2 regions of the Ideonella sp. BN130291 genome follow, and region 1 is predicted to be linked to the other one. Evidence: predicted binding sites of a transcription regulator. Region 1 holds the regulator's gene; the other holds the start of a gene.

Evidence for each region. Region 1 encodes FNR, which switches genes on or off when oxygen is low (the NO sensors DNR and NnrR bind a similar motif). Its sites were predicted from a motif close to TTGATNNNNATCAA; they were not measured.
Region 2: VPH43_RS21615 (universal stress protein) is a predicted target of FNR. The motif match lies at 1,419-1,432, and genes of this name have one in related genera.

What each region holds. Positions count from the first base shown of each region.
Region 1 covers NZ_JAZARE010000013.1:140,116-146,313, forward strand. Annotated here, with positions in the region: gene ggt (gamma-glutamyltransferase) at 1-875, shown strand, start outside; gene VPH43_RS24255 (sulfite exporter TauE/SafE family protein) at 989-1,684, opposite strand; gene hemN (oxygen-independent coproporphyrinogen III oxidase) at 1,738-3,156, opposite strand; gene fnr (fumarate/nitrate reduction transcriptional regulator Fnr) at 3,256-4,026, shown strand; gene VPH43_RS24270 (hypothetical protein) at 4,043-4,306, opposite strand; gene VPH43_RS24275 (hypothetical protein) at 4,327-4,587, opposite strand; gene ccoG (cytochrome c oxidase accessory protein CcoG) at 4,602-6,053, opposite strand; gene ccoP (cytochrome-c oxidase, cbb3-type subunit III) at 6,066-6,198, opposite strand, start outside.
Region 2 covers NZ_JAZARE010000011.1:17,360-23,557, reverse strand. Annotated here, with positions in the region: gene VPH43_RS21620 (bifunctional acetate--CoA ligase family protein/GNAT family N-acetyltransferase) at 1-886, shown strand, start outside; gene VPH43_RS21615 (universal stress protein) at 933-1,355, opposite strand; gene VPH43_RS21610 (response regulator transcription factor) at 1,493-2,245, shown strand; gene VPH43_RS21605 (PAS domain S-box protein) at 2,257-4,398, shown strand; gene VPH43_RS21600 (Crp/Fnr family transcriptional regulator) at 4,346-5,143, opposite strand; gene VPH43_RS21595 (hypothetical protein) at 5,343-5,828, shown strand; partial or broken gene VPH43_RS21590 (YoaK family protein) at 5,878-6,198, opposite strand, start outside.

The sequences.
Region 1 (6,198 bases):
TCATCTGCGAGATCCTCAACGTGCTGGAGGGCTATCCGCTCAAGGAGATGGGCTTCCGCTCGGCGCAGGCGGTGCATGTGCAGGTGGAGGCCATGCGCCATGCCTACGTGGACCGCAACAGCTACCTCGGCGACCCGGACTTCGTGAAGAACCCGCTGGACCGCCTGCTGGACAAGGCCTACGCCGGCAAGATCCGCGCGGCCATCGACCCCGCCAAGGCCGGCGTGTCCAAGGACATCAAGCCCGGCGTGGCACCGCACGAGGGCAGCAACACCACCCACTACTCGATCATCGACAAGTGGGGCAATGCAGTGTCGGTCACCTACACCCTGAACGACTGGTTCGGCGCCAAGGTCACGGCGCAGGGCACCGGCGTGCTGCTCAACGACGAGATGGACGACTTCACCGCCAAGATCGGCGTGCCCAACCTCTACGGCCTGGTGCAGGGCGAGGCCAACGCCATCGCCCCGGGCAAGCGGCCGCTCAGCTCGATGAGCCCCACCATCGTCACCAAGGACGGCAAGCCGGTGATGGTGGTGGGCACGCCCGGCGGCAGCCGCATCATCACCGCGGTGCTGCACACCATCATCAACGTGATCGACTACGACATGACGATCCAGGAGGCGGTGGACGCACCGCGCTTCCACCAGCAATGGCTGCCGGAGGCCACCAACGTCGAGAACTTCGCGCTCAGCCCGGACACGCGCCGCATGCTCGAAGGCATGGGCCACAAGTTCGGCGGCGCGCAGCCGGCCAACCACCTGGCCGCCATCCTGGTGGGCGCGCCGTCGCTGGCCGGCAAGCCGGTGGGCAACAATCGCTACTACGGCGCCAACGACCCGCGGCGCAACACCGGGCTGGCGCTGGGGTACTGATCCGCGCAGGCATGCCCGTCGTGCGGGGGCGGTGCCACGAGGCGGGGCCCTCGATCGACCGCAGGCGAACTGCGCCTGCGACCGCGGGCCGATGCACCTGCGGCTCGCGCAGCTCAGGTCGCGCACCAGGCTGCCACGCGCTCCCACAGCCCATGGGTGAGCGCCCAGCCGGATGCGGCGGCCACCATCGCGCCGGCGCTGCGCGCCGGCCAAGCGCTGGGGGCGCGGCCGCCGGGGCCGGCCAAGCGACGCAGCGCCAGCGGCAGCAACACCAACGCCGGCGCAGACGCTAGCGCGAAGCTGCCCATCGTGGCTGCGCCCAGCCAGGGGCTGTCCGCCAGCGCCGCCAGCAGCAAGGCCGCTTGGGACAGGCCGCATGGCCACAGGATCCAGCTGCTGCCGGCAGCGGCGGCACGGCCGGGCCCGGCGATGCGATGCCAGCCAGGCGACGCGCCCGCTGCAGCGGGCGCCAGGGCGGCCGAAGCCCCGCTGCGCCAGGTGGGCAGCCGGCCGGTGACCAGCATCCACACGCCCAGCGCGAGAGCACCCGCATGCAGCAAGGTCCACAAGGGCCGCAGCAGCGGCGCCAGCTCCGCCAGGCTGCGCAGCGCGGCCATGCTGCTCGCTGCCACCGCACCGGCGAGCGCATAACCGGCCACGCGGCCCAGGTGGAAGGCCGGCGGCGCCGATCGCGATGCGCCGCAGCCACGCAGCACGGCAGCACAAGGGGCGCTGCACATCGCTGCACAGTGCGGCGAGCCGGCCAGGCCCATCAGGGCGGCGGCTGCCAGCAGGGCGGGGCCATTCATGTCAGCGCCGCCCGGGGGGCAACGAACGAAGTAAGCGTGGGGGTCGTTCCATCTCAGATGATTCTCGAGAAGCGGGCGCGCGTGGTGTCGTCCTGCAGGTAGCGGTCGAACACCATGGCCACCGCACGCACGAAGTACCAGCCTGCTGGTGTGACCTGCACGGCGCGGGGCTCCAGCACCACCAGGCCGGCATCGGCCAGTGGCCGCAGCCGCTCCAGCTCACTGCGGAAGTGGCTGTCCATGCTGACGAGGTGCGCCGATTCGATCGATTCGAACTCCAGCCGGCCCTGGCACATCAGCGCCATGATGACCGCGCGGCGCAGCAGGTCGTCGCGCGACAAAGCCAGGCCGCGCACGGTGGGGAAGTCGCCCTGCCGCAGCGCGTCGTAGTACTCGTCCAGCGTCTTGGCGTTCTGGCTGTAGCTGGCCCCGACGCGGCCGATGGCCGACACGCCCAGCGCCACCAGGTCGCAGTCGGGCTGGGTGCTGTAGCCCTGGAAGTTGCGGTGCAGCCGGCCCTGGCGCTTGGCCGCGGCGAGTGAGTCGCTGTGCAGCGCGAAGTGGTCCATGCCGATGTAGTCGTAGCCCGCCTGCAGGAAGCCGTCGATCGCGCCGCTCAGCATGCCGATGCGGGTGGCGGCCGCCGGCAGGTCGGCCGAGGCGATGCGCCGCTGCGGCTTGAAGCGCTGCGGCAGGTGGGCATAGGCGTACAACGCGATGCGGTCGGGCCGCAGCCGCGACACCTGGGCGATGGTGCGCTGGAAGGAGGCTTCGGTCTGCAGCGGCAGGCCGTAGATCAGGTCCACGTTGATGGATTCATAGCCCAGCGCCCGGGCGCTCAGCATCAAGCCCTCCACCGATTCGAAGGACTGCACCCGGTGCACCGCCTTCTGCACATCGGCGTCGAAATCCTGCACGCCCAGGCTGAGCCGGTTGAAACCGAGGGAGGCCAGGTGCGCCAGGCGCTCGGGCGTGGCGGTGCGCGGGTCGACCTCGATGGACATTTCCGCGCCCGGCACGAAATGGAAGGCCCGGCGCAGCGAGGTCATGAGGCGTGTGAGCTCCTCGTCGCTCAGGAAGGTGGGCGTGCCGCCGCCCAGGTGCAGCTGCGAGGCCACCTCCTTCGGGCCCAGCACCGCCACGTGCAGCGCCATCTCGCGCTCCAGTGCGTCCAGGTAGTCCGCCGCGCGCTCATGGTGCCGGGTGATCACCTTGTTGCAGGCGCAGTAGTAGCAGACCGATTCGCAGAACGGGATGTGCACGTACACCGACAGCGGCGGCCGGCCGCCGATGGTGGCCCCCTCGGCGCGCTGGCGCAGCGCCTGGCGGTACTCGGCCGCGCCATAGGCTTCGACGAAGCGGTCGGCCGTGGGGTAGGAGGTGTAGCGCGGCCCGTTCATGTCCAGCCGTTGCAGCAGCTCGGGCGGGAACAGCGGGGTGCGCGGGGGCGGGCAGAGCGTGGGAGCGTCCATGGCCGCTACTGTGGCAAGCGCCGGGCGCCATGGCCTTGATTTGGCTCAAGCGCCCGCACGCCCGCCTGGCAAAGAATGGGGCAGCTCTTGAGGTTGCGCATGCTGACACCGACGAACCCTCCCTCCATCCCCCCGCGAGCGGCCGCCGACGCCGATGGGTTGCACCCGCTGAAGGTGGCCTGCTCCAGCTGCAACCTGCGGGAGTTGTGCTTGCCTGTCGGGCTGTCCGGCGCCGACCTGCAGCGCCTGGACGGGCTGGTGGCCACCCGGCGCGCCGTGCCCCGCGGGCAGACGCTGTTTCGCATCGGCGATCCGTTCAAGGCGGTGTACGCCGTGCGCACCGGTTTCTTCAAGACCCGGGTGAGCGCCGAGGACGGCCGCGACCAGGTCACCGGCTTCCAGATGGCCGGCGAGCTGCTGGGCCTGGACGGCATCAGCACCGACCGGCACAGCTGCGACGCGGTGGCGCTGGAGGATTCGCAGGTCTGCACCATTCCTTATGAGGACCTGGAATCGCTGTCGCGCGAATTCACCGAGCTGCAGCACCAGTTCCACAAGATCATGAGCCGCGAGATCGTGCGCGACCATGGCGTGATGCTGCTGCTGGGCAGCATGCGCGCGGAAGAGCGGCTCGCCGCCTTCCTGCTCAACCTCACCAAGCGCCTGCAGGCCCGCGGATTCTCTCCCTCGGCCCTGGTGCTGCGCATGACCCGCGAAGAGATCGGCAGCTACCTCGGGCTGAAGCTCGAGACCGTGAGCCGCACCTTCTCGAAGTTCCAGGACGATGGTGTGCTGGAAGTCAAGCAGCGCCAGATCCGCGTGCTGGACCAGGCCGCCTTGCAGCGGCTGGTGAACAGCCCCAGCTGCTGAACCCGGCCGCGCGGCGCTACCAGCGCGGCAGGCCTTCGGGGTCGGCCAGCAGCTGCGACAGCGCGCCCGCGCTCGCCGTGGTGGCCCAGAAGATGAGGAAGGTGACGGTGTAGACCGCCTGCACCGGCCATTCGATCGGCGTGACGCCAAACCACTGCAGCGTGTGCGGGTCCACCACCACGAACACCAGCGCGGCCTGCACGCCGGCCACCAGGAAAGCCGGCCACAACAGCATCAGCACCCGTTGCGCGAAAGGCAGTGGCGTGGGGCGGGTGGGCATGGCAGCGGCCGGCATGGTGCTCAGCGCCCGGCAGCCGTGGCCGCGTGGTTGCGCGCCTGCAGTGCCGGTGCATCGGCGGTGGCCACCGGCCGCGGCTTCACCACCGGGGCGATCGAGTCCATCACGCTGCGGTCGCTGCCATGCCAGATGAACACCGCGGTGACCGCACAAGCCAGCACCACCGACACGGGGCCACCCAGCACCAGCCACATCACCTTGACGCGCCACCAGGGCGTGGGGGCGGCGGACGGCGGAGCGGAAGAAAGCACGGCGTGGGTCATGGGTGGTCTCCTGTTCAGCGCGGCACGACGAAGGTGGATTTCTCGCTCACCTCGGCGTCGCTGTGGTGGCCGTCCGGCCCCAGGCGCTCGATCTCGAACTGCATCGGGTGGGCGCCCGGATGCGCCTTCCGGGCCGTCTCGTGCGGCACCTGCACCGCCACCGCGAACCAGCGGGCACCGGCGGCCGGCACCTCCAGCTCGGTGGCGCCATTGATGCGGGCCTGCTCCAGGCCCTTCACCCCGACGCGATAGCGCTGGGGCGCCTCGGTGGCGTTCATCACCTGCAGGCGGTACACGTTCTCGATGCGGCCGTCCTCCACCATGCGGGCCAGCGAGGTGCGGTCGCGCACCACGTCCACCCTGAATGGCTGGCGCAGGGCCAGGCTGGTGCCCAGCGCGCCGACGATGGCGATCAGCACCGTGCCGTACACCAGCACACGCGGGCGCAGGGCGCGCCTGAGCATCTGGGCACGCGTGAGCTTTTGCGTCATGCCGTTCTGCGTGGCATAGCGGATTAGGCCGTGCGGGTAGTGCATCTTGTCCATCACGCCGTTGCACACGTCGATGCAGGCGGCGCAGCCGATGCAGTCGGACTGCAGGCCGTCGCGGATGTCGATGCCGGTGGGGCACACCTGCACGCACAGGCCGCAGTCGATGCAGTCGCCCAGGCCCAGGGTCTTGAGGTCGGCGCTGCGCGCCCGGGTGCCGCGCGGATCGCCACGCGCCGTGTCGTAGCTGATGATCATCGTGTCGCGATCGATCATCGCGCCCTGGAAGCGGGCATACGGGCACATGTACTTGCACACCTGCTCGCGCAGGTAGCCTGCATTGCCGTAGGTGGCAAACCCATAGAACAGCACCCAGAACCATTCCCACGGGCCGAAGCTGAACTGCAGCGCCTCGGCGGCCAGCGTGCGGATGGGGGTGAAGTAGCCGACGAAGGTGAAGCCGGTCCACAGCGCGATGGCGATCCAGATCACCTGCTTGCCGCCCTTGCGCAGCAGCTTGGTTGCGCTCCAGGGCGAGGCATCCAGCTTCAGGCGCTGCATGCGGTCGCCCTCCAGATGGCGCTCCACCCAGAGAAAGATCTCGGTGTACACCGTCTGCGGGCAGGCGTATCCGCACCACAGGCGCCCGGCCAGCGCGGTGAAGAAGAACAGCGAAAACGCGCTGACCACCAGCAGCCCCGTCAGGTAGATGAAGTCCTGCGGGTACAGCACCAGGTCGAAGATGTAGAAGCGCCGCGAGGCCAGGTCGAACAGCAGTGCCTGCCGGCCGTTCCAGGGCAACCAGGCCAGGCCGTAGAAGAGGGCCTGCGTGAGCCACACCAGGGCCCAGCGCCAGGCGGCGAACCAGCCATGGACGGCGCGGGGATAGATCTTTTCCTGCTTGGCGTACAGCGATACCAGCTGCCCGTCGTTGGCGGCGGGCTGGATGGGGATCACGCGGGCGACGCCCTGGCTCATGGTCGTCTTTCGTTACTGCGTCGACGCAACGGCCTGGCCCCTGGGCTGCGACAGGCTCCACACGTAGCTCGCCAGCACATGAATCTGCTCAGGCGACAAGCGGCTCGCATGCGCCGGCATCACGTTGGTCTTGCCGTTGTTGATC
Region 2 (6,198 bases), on a different contig from region 1:
CCTGTTCGGCCAGGGCGGCACCGCGGTGGAGGTGCTGGCCGACAGCGCCATCGCCCTGCCGCCGCTGAACCGAAGTCTGGCGCGCGAGCTCGTGTCGCGCACCCGGGTGTCGCGCCTGCTGGCCGGCTACCGCGACCGTCCGCCTGCGCACGCCGATGCACTGCATGACGTGCTGATCGCGGTGTCGCAGATGCTCGCCGACCTGCCGCACCTGGCGGAGCTGGACATCAACCCCTTGTGGGTGGACGAGCACGGTGTCCTGGCGCTGGACGCGCGGGTGCGGCTGTCGGCCCAGCCGGTGGCCGGTGCGGACCGGTTTGCGATCCGGCCCTACCCCACCGAGTGGGTGCGCCGAGTGCAATGGCACGGGCGCGAGATCGTGCTGCGTCCCATCCGCCCGGAGGACGAGGAGCAGCACCGCCGCTTCCTGCAGCAGCTGAGCCCTGAAGACATCCGCATGCGCATCTTCCAGACGCGGCGCGAGCTGCCCCGCAGCGAGCTCGCCCGGCTGACGCAGGTGGACTACGAGCGCGAGATGGCCTTCATCGCGGTCGGCGCCGACGCACAGGGCGCGCCGGAAACGCTGGGCGTCGGCCGCACGGTGCGCGACCCCGACAACACCGAAGCCGAATTTGCGGTCATCGTGCGCAGCGACCTGAAAGGACGGGGCCTGGGCAGCATGCTGCTGGAGCAGCTGATCGAGCATGCGCGATCGCGGGGAACGCCGCGGCTGGTGGGCTGGGTCCTGCGTGAAAACAGCGCCATGCTGCAGCTGGCCCGCCACCTGGGCTTCACTGAGGACCCGGCGGATCCGCACGACCGCGAAGTGGTGCGCCTGGTCAAGGCGCTGGCGCCCCTGCAGCAGCCGGCAACCCGGGCCTGCTGACGCCGTTCGAGCGCTCGCGCGCTGGCGGCACTGCGCGCCAACCGCGTCAGCGGATCAGCAGCACCGGCACCTTGCCTTGCGCGATCACCCGGGTCGCCACCGAGCCCATCACCGCGTTGGCCAGCGCGGAATGCCCGTGCGTGCCCATCACGATCAGGTCGAACCGGCCTTCGGTTGCCAGGCTGGCGATGGCGTCGCCGGCGTGGCCCACGGCATGGCGGGCGTCCATTTCCCAGCCGTTCTGCCTGGCGAACGACTGCACCGGCGCCAGCACCTGCTGCGCCTGCTCGCGGTAGTAGGTGTCGATCACCTCGCGCTCCAGGAACGAGGTCGCATGCGGCGGAATCGGGGGGACCACGGTGAAGGCGGTGTACTGGCGGTCCGCGCCCAGCAGTTCGTCGTGCGCTGCCAGGTAACCGAGCATGTGCCTGGTGTAGGTGCTGCCATCGACGGCGAGAAGAATCTTCATGGGGAGCTCCGTTCGGTAGGTGGACGAGGTGCCCCATGCTCGGTTGGCCCCGCGCCCGGCAGGTTGACCTGCGTCAAGCGGCATCCGCGCTCCCCCGAAGCGTTACGCTGTGCGCTTGTGACTCACCCACAGAACCCGTGAAACCGACCCACATTGCCGTGCTCGACGATGAAGTCGACATCACCTTGCTGCTGGCCAACTACCTCAAGGGCCATGGCTTCCGAACCACCCAGGTGCATTCCGGACGCGACTTGATGGCCCTGATGCCGCAGGACCCGCCTGACCTGGTGCTGCTGGACCTGGGCCTGCCTGGCGAGGACGGATTCGTGATCGCGCGCCAGTTGCGCGAGCACTGGCGCTGCGGCCTGGTCATCGTCACCGGCCGTGGCGACTCGATCGACAAGGTGGTCGGGCTGGAGGTGGGTGCCGACGACTACGTGACCAAGCCGTTCGACCTGCGCGAGCTGCTGGCCCGCATCAAGGCGGTGCTGCGGCGGCTGGCGCCCGCCGACGCAGGCGCCACGCCTGCCACCGTGCCGGCGTCGGCTGCCTCGCCGGCGGCCATGCCGCGCGAGCGCTTGCGCTTCGAAGGCTGGGAGCTCGACATGGCGGCCCGGCGCCTCACCGCGCCCGATGGCGAGCAGGTGAGCCTCACGACCGGCGAACTCGACCTGCTGTGTGCCTTCGCGCGCCATCCAGGCCGTGTGCTCTCGCGCGATTTCCTGCTGGAGCAGACCCGGGGGCGCGAAGCCGCGCCGTTCGACCGCACCATCGACGTGCAGGTGGGCCGGCTGCGCAAGAAGCTGGAGGTCGACGCGGAGAATCCCGAACTCATCAAATCGGTGCGGGGTGCGGGTTACATCTTCGTGCCGGCCGTTACCCCGTTCTGAGGCATCGACAAATGCACACCCGCCTGCCTTCCGGCCCGCTTCCGCCCGCGTTGCCGCCGGACATCGACGATCGCAGCGTGTTCCGCTCGCTGTTCACTGCGTATCCGGACGCACTGCTGCTGGTGGACACGGCCGGTGCCATCGTGCTGGCCAACCCGTCGGCTGCCGCGCTGCTGGGCTACACGCCCGAAGAGATGGCCGGCCTGAACGTGGATGCGCTGGTGCCCGACAGCATCCGCCCCCGCCACGCTGCCTACCGGGAGGCGTATGCGCGCTCGCCCCGCACCCGGCCCATGGGCACGCAGATGGAGCTGGTGGCCAGGCGGCGCGACGGCTCGGAGGTGATGGTGGAGATCGCGCTCAGCCCGCTGCAAAGCGGCGGGCGGCCGCTGGTGGTGGCCGCCATTCGCGACATCAGCGCCTACCCCCGTGTGAAGCAGGCGCTGCAGCGGGCCCGCTACAGCGAGCACCTGGCGCAGCTGGGCCGCCTGGCCGTGGATGCGCGCGACCCGCAGGTGCTGCTCGAGCAGGTACCCGCGATCGCGGCGCAAGCCTTGCAGGTGGAAGTCGCGATGGTGTTCCTGCTGGAAGCGAACCGGCTTGAATTCCGGGTGGCCAGCGGCGTGGGCCTGGTGCAGGGAGAGGAAGTCGGCGCCCGGTTGCCGAACCGGCCTGACACGCCGCCCGGTTTCGTGCTGGCCCACGGGCGGCCGGTGGTCGTGCCGGACTACCGCGAGGAGCACCGCTTCACGGTGCCCGCGACCTACCTCGACGCCGGCCTCGTGAGCGCGATGGCGGTGCCGCTGAGCGATCGTGGACGCACGATCGGCGCGTTGGCGGTGCGGTCGCTCCAGCCCAACCGCTTCGGCGAAGACGAGACGCGCTTTCTCGAATCACTGTCGAGCCTGCTGGCCACCAGCCTGCAGCGTGCCCAGTCCGAGGAGGCACTCAGCCACGCGCAGCGCCTCGAGAGCGTGGGGCAGCTCACCGGCGGTATCGCGCACGACTTCAACAACCTGCTCACCGTGATCCAGGGCAACCTGCAGGTGCTGGAGGAGCTGCCCGCCGTGGCGGACGACGCCTACGCGCAGCAGCTGGTGGCCGCGGCTGCACGGGCCAGCAGGCGCGGCGCGGAGCTCACGGGCAAGCTGCTCGCGTTTTCACGCCGGCAGGTGCTGCAGCCGGCGCCGGTGGACCTGGGCGCGATGCTGATGTCGCTTTCCGACATGTTGCGGCGCACCCTGGACCAGCGCATCCGCATCGAGGTGGACGTGTCGCAGGCCCTGCCGCCCTGCCTGGCCGACCCGGGCCAGCTGGAATCGGCGCTGCTCAACATCGCGATCAACGCGCGTGACGCCATGCCGGACGGCGGCGTGCTGCGCTTCGAAGCCCAGCCCTGCGCCAGCCTGCCGGCGGGCGTGCGCGGCGAGTTGGATGATCCCAGCGCACGTGACGAGCGCTTCGTCGCCATCACCATCGCCGACACCGGCACCGGCATGCCGGAGGACGTGAAGGAACGCGCCTTCGAGCCGTTTTTCACCACCAAGGAAGCCGGCCGGGGCACCGGGCTCGGGCTCAGCACGGTCTACGGCTTCGTGAAGCAGTCGCGCGGTGCGATTGCGATCGACAGTGTCCTGGGCGCCGGCACCCGGGTCACCCTCTACATCCCCCGCCCATGGGAGGCGGCGGCCGCAGCCGCCGATGCACCCGGCGCGGCGGCCGGGCAGGTGCCGCCCGGCCTGAAGGTGCTGATGGTGGAAGACGACGGCGAAGTGCGTGCGGTCGTGCGCACCTTCCTCGATGCGTTCGGCTGCCGGGTCACGGCCTGCGCCAGCGCCGAACAGGCGCTGCTGTCGCTGACGCCCGAGGCCGACTTCGACCTGCTGCTCACCGACATTGCGCTGGGCGCCGGCATGCGCGGCACCGAGCTGGCCCGGCTGGCACAGGAGCGCCTGCCCCATCTGGGCATCCTGCTGATGTCCGGCTTCTCCGCCGAGCTGCTGGACGCGGACCGCGAATCGCCCCCCGCCTGGGAGCTGCTGCCCAAGCCCTACACGCGCGAAGCGCTGGGGCGGGCCATCGCGCGGGTGGCCGCGCCGGTCATTGCAGCGCGCGGCTCGCCGGCGCCAGGCAGCCCTGCACAAAGCGGCTGAGCGCACCCACGTCGGGAATCTGGATCTCCCGGCGGCCCTTCTCGGCAAAGTGGATCACCTTGCCCTTGGCCAGCTTGGACAATGCCCGGCTCACGGTTTCCAGCGTCATGCCGAGGTAGTTGCCGATTTCCGCGCGGCTCATGCGCAAGGTGATCTGGTCGGTGCGCAGCCCCCGCTTGGCCAGCGAATCGGCCCAGTAGCGCAGGAAGTCCGCCACCCGCGCGTCGGCCGGCAAGGTGCACACCGACATCAGCGAATCCCGGTCGCGGGCGATCTCGCGGCTCATCGCCTCATGCAGCACCCCCATCAGCGCGGGGCGCCGTGCGCAGGCCGCCAGCAGCGCGTCATAGCTCACCACCCACACCTCGCCGGTGTCCATCGCGATCGCGTCGGACGCGTACTGGCCTGACGCAATGCCGTCGAACCCCAGCCAGTCGCCGCGGAACTTCAGGCCCACGACCTGCTCGCGTCCGTCCGCCGACAGGTTCACGACCTTGAAGAAGCCCGAATTGAGCACGTACAAATGGGTGAACCGCTCGCCGGCCTGGTACACCGTGTCGCCCGAGCGCACCACGCGGCGCTGCAACGGCAGGCTGTCCGACAGCAGCTGCAGCGTGTCGGCGATGCGGCGGCTGTGGTCCTGCAGTGCCGCGCCCGGGGCCGGCGGAGGCGGCACCACGGCCGCCCGCACGGCGGCAGCGGTCGGGCAGGTGGCGGTGACGGGCTGGTGGGCGTTGGCGAGCATGGTGGGGTGCCTCTGAACAGTCGGGGGATCGAATGAGGGAGAGCTTAGAAACCGCGCGTCAACCCCGCGCGACCCGGGCATGTCGCTCGGTAACGCTCGGTGAACCGCGTGTATCGGCACCGCGACAGCACGCCTTGGCGCTCCACCGTTTGACGCCGCGCAAACCAGCGGCCGCGCGCCGCCCTAAGCTGGCGCCGTCATGAAAAGCACGCTCACCCATCGCCTGCTGTCGGGCGCCCGCCTGTCCGCTGCCGACTCGCAGGCGCTGCTGAACGCGGCGCGCACGCTGAAGCAGGCTGCCCAGACCGGCACGCCGACGCTGCTGCTGCGCGGCAAGCACATCGCGTTGTTGTGCGACCAGGCCGACTCGCCTGGCGGCCGGGTGTTCGAGCAGGCTGCCACGCAGCTGGGTGCGCGTGTTTCACGGCTGCGCGTGGACGCGTTGCTGTGCGCCGAGGGTGAGCGCGCCGAGAGCGCCCGCATGCTCGCGCGCCTGTACGACATGGTGGAGTGCGAACGCCTCACCCCGGCACAGGCCCGCGCCCTGCAAGCCGAAGCCGGCGTCCCCGTGTGCAACGGCCTGAGCCGCAGCGAACACCCGATCACCAGCCTGCTGGCGCCGGACGCCGACGACACTGACCGCCTTTACCTCATGCAGGCTGCATTGATGAACACCATCGCTTGAGCGGGCGCATCCCGGCTCAGCGCCAGCCGCCGCCCTTGAACGCGCTGCCGACGTCGTCCCAGGCCGGTGCACAGGCCAGCGCCACCAGCAGCACCGCCAGCGGCACCGTGCAGGCGTAGCCCAGGGCCTTGAAGCCGGCAGCGCCCGAGGCCCCGCCCACGAAGAAGCTGGCCACCAGCAGGCACAGCATGGCGAGCCGGCGGTGGCTGGCCGCCACGTCCTGCCCCGCTTCGGCCGGCCAGCGGCGCCAGTACAGCAGCCGGCCCAGCTCGATGCCGATGTCGGTGACCGTGCCGGTGACGTGCGTGGTGCGGATCTCCGAGCGTGAGATCTTGGAGATCACCGCGTTCTGCAGGCCCATGATGAAACA